Regions from separate parts of the Bradyrhizobium sp. WSM4872 genome, predicted to be linked through region 2. Evidence: predicted binding sites of a transcription regulator. Region 2 holds the regulator's gene; the other holds the start of a gene.

Region 1 (3,405 bases), on a different contig from region 2:
GCGGAAGCCGAGGCGCTGGTCGAGAAGGCGCACCAGGTGTGCCCCTATTCCAACGCGACGCGCGGTAATGTCGACGTTCGCCTGACGGTCGTCTGATCGGTTAGCTGAAGCGGCCGACCCGGGATCCCTCGGGCCGGCCGCTTCCCTTGATTTGCCATCCCACGGGATTGCGGCGACGGGCCTGCATGAGGCCCTACGCGGGAAGCCATTGCCGGCTCGGACGAACCTCGTTAGGCCTGTGATCACATCGACACAGGGGACGCGAAGGCATGACTGAAGCCGCCAGTTCTGGAGCCGCCACGGGTGCAATGAGCGGCCTGCGCGTCATCGATCTCACGCGCGTGCTCGGCGGTCCCTATTGCACCCAGATCCTCGCCGACCACGGCGCCGACGTGATCAAGGTCGAGCCGCCCGCAGGCGACGAGGTACGCGACTGGGGCCCTCCCTTCCACGAGGAAGACGCGGCCTATTTCATCGGCATCAACCGCAACAAGCGCTCGATCGGCCTCGACCTCGCCTCCGAGGGCGGCCGGACCGTGCTGCTCAAGATGCTGGAGAGCGCCGACGTCCTGATCGAGAACTTCAAGCCGGGCACGCTGGAGAAATGGGGCATCGGCAACGACGTGTTGCGCGAGAAATTCCCGCGCCTCGTGCATTGCCGGATCTGCGGCTTCGGCGCCGACGGCCCGCGCGGCGGCAATCCCGGCTATGACGCCATCATCCAGGCCATGACCGGCATGATCGCGGCGACCGGCTCGCCCGAGAGCGGACCGATGCGGATCGGCGTGCCGCTGGTCGACATCGGCACCGGCCTCTATGCGGCGATCGGCATCCTGATGGCGCTGTCGGAGCGGCAGCGCTCGGGCCAGGGCCAGTTCCTGGAGACCACGCTGTACGAGACCGGTCTCGCCATCATGCATCCGCACACCGCGAATTATTTCATGCATGGCAAGCCGCCGGCGCTGACCGGCAACGAGCATCCCAACCTCGTGCCCTATGCGATCTTCCCGACCAAGACCGACGACATCTTCATCGGCGTCGGCAATGACGGCACCTTCCGCAAGCTCGCCAAGGAGATCGGCAAGCCCGAGCTCGGCACCGATCCACGCTTTGCGCGCAACAAGGACCGCATCGCCAATCGCGAAGCGCTGCGGGCCGAACTCGCCGCCGTGTTCAGCCAGCACGAGGCCGAGCCGCTGTGCAATCGCCTGCTCGCCGCGGGCCTGCCCGCAGGCCCCGTGCAGAAGATCGACCAGGCGTTGACCAATCCGCACACGATCGCGCGCGGCGATATTATCGAGAAGGACTGGTACAAGGGCGTGGCGTCCCCGATCCGGCTCGACCGCAGCAAGCCGAGCCTGCATCGCCTGCCGCCGAAATTCAGCCAGCACGCAGCCGAGGTGCTCGGCGAGTTCGGCTACTCCAGGTCCGAGATCGACGCGATGGTCGAGCAGGGCACGGTCTGCGGCCCGGAACGCAAGCGCTGAGATAAGACGAAGATCGAGCCTCACCGTAGGCGCGCTCCCTCGCCCGCTTGCGGGAGAGGGTTGGGGAGAGGGTGTCTCCGCAACGGGACAATCCCCAAGCGGAGAGAGCCCTCACCCGCGCCTTCGGCGCGACCTCTCCCGCAAGCGGGAGAGGTTTTCGAGCTCGCAGCGGCATCGGCGATCTTCCACTGCCATTCCGCGATGACGTCCAATGCCGCACTGCGGCGCGGGCGCTCTGTGCAACGCGAATGGAGGACGCCGCGCGCGCGGCATTCGCCTATTTGACGGCTTCCCTTTTCCAGCGCTTGCCGCTTTCGTTTCGCCCGCTTACACAGTCATGTGAACGTCATATGGCGCTGCTAGCGCAAGCGATCATTTTTGACGGCCCAAGAGAACGGCCAAGGGAGGTTTACTTGATGGCTCTTAGAAAGTTTGGAGCGGCTGCCGCTATTGCACTCACGGTAGGACTATCGGCCTCGCCGGCCTTGGCCGCGACCGAAATCCAGTGGTGGCACGCGATGACCGGGGCCAACAACGACGTCATCGTCAAGCTCGCCACCGACTTCAACGCGTCGCAGAGCGACTACAAGGTGATCCCGACCTACAAGGGCAACTATCCCGATACGATGAACGCCGGCATCGCGGCGTTCCGCGCCGGCAATGCCCCGCACATCATGCAGGTGTTCGAAGTCGGCACCGCGACCATGATGGCCGCGACCGGCGCCGTGAAGCCCGTCTACAAGCTGATGGCCGACGCCGGCGAGAAGTTCGACCCCAAGATCTACCTGCCCGCCATCACCGGCTATTATTCGACGTCGAAGGGCGAAATGCTGTCCTTCCCCTTCAACTCGTCCTCGACCGTGATGTGGGTCAACCTCGACGAGCTGAAGAAGGCGAATGTCGAGATCCCGAAGACCTGGCCCGAAACGTTCGAGGCCGCCAAGAAGCTGAAGGCTGCGGGTCACGACACCTGCGGCTTCTCGGGCTCCTGGGTCACCTGGGTCAATCTCGAACAGCTCTCGGCCTGGCACAATTTGCCGCTCGCCAGCAAGGCCAACGGCCTCGACGGCTTCGACACCGTGCTCGAGTTCAACGGACCGCTTCAGGTCAAGCATCTCGAAACCCTGGTCGAGCTGCAGAAGACCAAGACCTATGACTACGCCGGCCGCACCAACACCGGCGAGGGTCGCTTCACCTCCGGCGAATGCCCGATCTACCTGACCTCGTCCGCGTTCTTCGGCAACGTCAAGGCGCAGGCCAAGTTCAACTTCACAGCCGTGCCGATGCCCTATTATCCCGACGTCAAGGGCGCACCGCAGAACTCGATCATCGGCGGCGCTTCGCTGTGGGTGATGGGCGGCAAGTCGGCCGAGGAATACAAGGGCGTCGCGAAGTTCCTGACCTTCCTCTCGGACACTGATCGCCAGGTCTATATCCACAAGGCCTCCGGCTATCTGCCGATCACCAAGGCGGCCTATGCGAAGGCAAAGGAAGAGGGCTTCTACAAGGATCAGCCCTATCTCGAAACGCCGCTGCTCGAGCTGACCAACAAGGAGCCGACCGAGAACTCGCGCGGTCTGCGCCTCGGCAACATGGTGCAGCTGCGTGACGTCTGGTCGGAAGAGATCGAGCAGGCGCTGGCCGGCAAGAAGACCGCCAAGCAGGCACTCGACTCCGCGGTTGAGCGCGGCAACACGATGCTGCGGCAGTTCGAAAAGACCGCCGTCAAGTGAGGCAATGAGCGGCAGGCCGCGACCCGGCCTGCCGCTCTGCTGGCATCATGCAAAAGCAAGCCATTTTCCAGTCAAGGCTGTTACCGTACGCGCTGGTTGCGCCGCAGCTCGCGATCGTCCTGATTTTCTTCTATTGGCCGGCCCTGCAGGCGGTGATCCAGTCCTTCCTGCTGCAGGATGCGTTT
Region 2 (3,405 bases):
GCGCGCCCGCGTCGGCATGGTGTTCCAGAAGCCGACGCCGTTCCCGATGACGATCTACGAGAACATCGCGTTCGGCATCCGTCTCTATGAGAAGATCTCGAAGTCCGAGATGGACGGCCGCGTCGAAAAGGCACTCCGCGGCGGCGCGCTGTGGAACGAGGTCAAGGACAAGCTCAACGCCTCCGGCCTGTCGCTCTCGGGCGGCCAGCAGCAGCGCCTCTGCATCGCCCGCACCGTCGCGGTGCGGCCCGAGGTGATCCTGTTCGACGAACCCTGTTCGGCGCTCGACCCGATCTCGACCGCCAAGGTCGAGGAGCTGATCCAGGAGCTGTCCGAGGATTACACGATCGCGATCGTCACTCACAACATGCAGCAGGCGGCGCGCGTCTCCGACAAGACCGCCTTCATGTATCTCGGCGAGCTGATCGAATTCGACGACACCAGCAAGATCTTCACGTCGCCGACTGACCGGCGCACGCAGGATTACATCACCGGCCGGTTCGGCTAGGAGACGCGACATGGGTTCTGAACATACCGCAAAGGCCTTCGATACCGACCTCCAGGAACTCACCCGCCTGGTCGCCGAGATGGGTGGCATCGCCGAGCGCATGATCGTCGAGTCCGTCGACGCGCTGATCCGCCGCGACGTCCCGCTCGGCCAGCGCGTCGTCGCCATCGACACAGAACTCGACGCGCTGCAGAAGCGCATCGAGGAGCGTGCGGTCCTCACCATCGCCCGCCGCCAGCCGATGGCGGTCGACCTGCGCGAGATCGTCGGCGCCATGCGCGTCGCGACCGATCTCGAGCGCATCGGCGACCTCGCCAAGAACATGGGCAAACGCGTCGCGGCGCTGGAGACGGACTTCCATCCGCTCAAGCTGTTTCGCGGCCTCGAGCACATGACCGACCTCGTGCAGCAGCAGGTCAAGTCGGTGCTGGACGCCTATGCCGCGCATGATCTGCCGGCGGCGATGGCGGTGTGGAAGGGCGACGAGGAGGTCGACGCCATCTGCACCTCGCTGTTCCGCGAGCTCCTTACCTACATGATGGAGGATCCGCGCAACATCTCGTTCTGTATCCATTTGATGTTCTGCGCCAAGAACATCGAGCGGATCGGCGACCACGCCACCAACATCGCCGAGACCGTGTTCTACATGATCGAGGGACAGGCGATCACCGACAAGCGGCCGAAGGGCGACATGACGACCTTCGCCAACACGGTACCGAACACTTAAGGAGCGACGACCCGATGGGCGCACGCATTATGGTGGTTGAGGACGAGGAAGCTCTGACGGAGCTTCTCCGCTACAACCTCGAAGGCGACGGCTATGACGTCGAGACGGTGATGCGCGGCGACGACGCCGACACTCGCCTCAAGGAGCACATCCCCGATCTGATCGTGCTCGACTGGATGCTGCCGGGCCTGTCAGGCATCGAATTGTGCCGGCGGCTTCGCACCCGTCCCGAGACCAAGCAGCTCCCGATCATCATGCTCACCGCGCGCGGCGAGGAGAGCGAACGGGTGCGGGGTCTTGCGACCGGCGCCGACGATTACATCGTCAAGCCGTTCTCGGTGCCGGAGCTGCTCGCGCGCGTGAAAGGCCTGCTGCGGCGCGCGAGCCCCGAGCGGCTCGCCACCGTGCTTGCTTTTGGCGACATCGAGCTCGACCGCGACAAGCGCCGCGTGGCGCGCTCGGGCCGGCCGATCGATCTCGGTCCGACCGAATATCGCCTGCTGGAGTTCTTCCTGGAGCATCCGGGCCGGGTGTTCTCGCGCGAGCAACTGCTCGACAGCGTTTGGGGCCGCGACATCTACATCGATGAGCGTACCGTCGACGTGCATATCGGCCGCCTGCGCAAGCTGCTCAATCTCGGCCGCGAGCAGGACCCGATCCGCACCGTCCGCGGCGCCGGCTACGCGCTGGATGATCGTTTTGCCAAGGCGGAGCAGGTGTAGGGTTGCAGGCTTGTTTGCTGGCGAGCTGTCCCCGAATTCTCCGACGTCGTCCCGGACAAGCGAGCGAAGCGAGCGCTGATCCGGGACCCATAACCACCGAACGTGGTTTGGCGAAGACTCGGAGTGACCCCTTCCGCACGACTACTGCGTGCTCGGAGTATGGGTCCTGGCTTTCGCCAGGACGACACTGAAATTGTTGAACTGTCTTCGCGCGACGACTTGCCGTGATTACCGCGGACCCGGCTTCACCGGTGCGCGGCGCCGATCCGATGCCGGCTGGTACGCGACGCGCGAGTGCTGGGCGCAATAGGGCAGGCCGGACAACGCACGGCCACCACAGAAGAAGAAGTCCGGGCTCGAGGGATCGCCGACCGGCCAGTGGCAGGTCGCCTCGTTCAATTCCAGCAGCGACAGCCGCTGGCTCATCGGCACCACGTTGTCGTATGTGACCGGATCCGGCTCAGCCTCGACCTCAAAGGCCTGCGCCAGCGCGGTGTTGCCGCGCGAGATCGGGCGGCTCACCCGCATCATGTGCTGCGCGGGACGCGCCTTGCGCGGCCGGGGCGCTGCCGACGAAGGGCTCTTGGCGCGGCCCGAAAGGCCGAGCCTGTGCACTTTGCCGATCACGGCATTGCGGGTCACATTGCCGAGCTCCGCCGCGATCTGGCTGGCCGAAAGTCCGGCCTCCCAGAGCTTTTTCAGCTGCTCGACGCGATCATCGGACCAGGTCAAAACCGTCATTGCACCCTTTCCCTCGCTGCGCGCCAGCCATCCTGGGGCCTCGCAGCGAATGCCTAAGCCTTCAAAAACCCGTGCCGCCAGAATCCCTTAAGGCTCGCCGGGCGCGTCTTGAACGCCCGAACGTTTACGCCGGTACATAAGGACTTAAAGATCAGAACCACTGCACGAGATGTCGTATCTGACAATCCAAACGCTACAATATGGCGTGACTCCCGCGCAAGAGTCCGCCGACTCGCTTCCACATGTTCCGTGGCTAAATCCCGCAAAATCGGCACCGCAAGACTACGGATTCAGCGTTTCGCGAGGCTTTCCGGGCGGCATTGACACCCGTTTCACCAGGCCTAAGATAGTCGTGCGTGCCGCCCTCAAGAGGCGGCACGTTTCGTTTTCCGGGCCGGTCGATGGTGCGTTGCGCAATGCACGCTCACACCGTCCGCAACATTCAAGTGACCGCCATGACTAACAGCGCAGCGCCGCATTTGCTCCCCGTTTTCGCCAGATCCGACCTCGGTTTCGAGCGTGGCGAAGGCTGCTGGCTGATCGCGACTAATGGCGAGCGCTATCTCGATTTCACCTCGGGGGTGGCGGTGAACGCGCTCGGCCATGCCCATCCGGCGCTGGTCGCGGCGTTGCAGGAGCAGGCGACCAAGCTCTGGCACATGTCGAACCTGTTCCAGAGCCCGGACGGCGAAAAGCTCGCCGCGCGC

Evidence for each region. Region 2 encodes PhoB, which activates phosphate uptake and scavenging genes when phosphate is short. Its sites were predicted from a motif close to TGTCATNNANCTGTCAT; they were not measured.
Region 1: a site for PhoB is predicted at 1,821-1,837, ahead of ugpB (sn-glycerol-3-phosphate ABC transporter substrate-binding protein UgpB). Genes of this name have one in related genera too.

What each region holds. Positions count from the first base shown of each region.
Region 1 covers NZ_JBVVPT010000007.1:36,148-39,552, reverse strand. The annotation lists gene AC0L3C_RS12115 (organic hydroperoxide resistance protein) at 1-96, shown strand, start outside; gene AC0L3C_RS12110 (CaiB/BaiF CoA transferase family protein) at 270-1,487, shown strand; gene ugpB (sn-glycerol-3-phosphate ABC transporter substrate-binding protein UgpB) at 1,904-3,220, shown strand; gene ugpA (sn-glycerol-3-phosphate ABC transporter permease UgpA) at 3,268-3,405, shown strand, end outside.
Region 2 covers NZ_JBVVPT010000028.1:42,058-45,462, reverse strand. The annotation lists gene pstB (phosphate ABC transporter ATP-binding protein PstB) at 1-508, shown strand, start outside; gene phoU (phosphate signaling complex protein PhoU) at 519-1,235, shown strand; gene phoB (phosphate regulon transcriptional regulator PhoB) at 1,250-1,957, shown strand; gene AC0L3C_RS28575 (GcrA family cell cycle regulator) at 2,186-2,698, opposite strand; gene AC0L3C_RS28570 (acetylornithine transaminase) at 3,154-3,405, shown strand, end outside.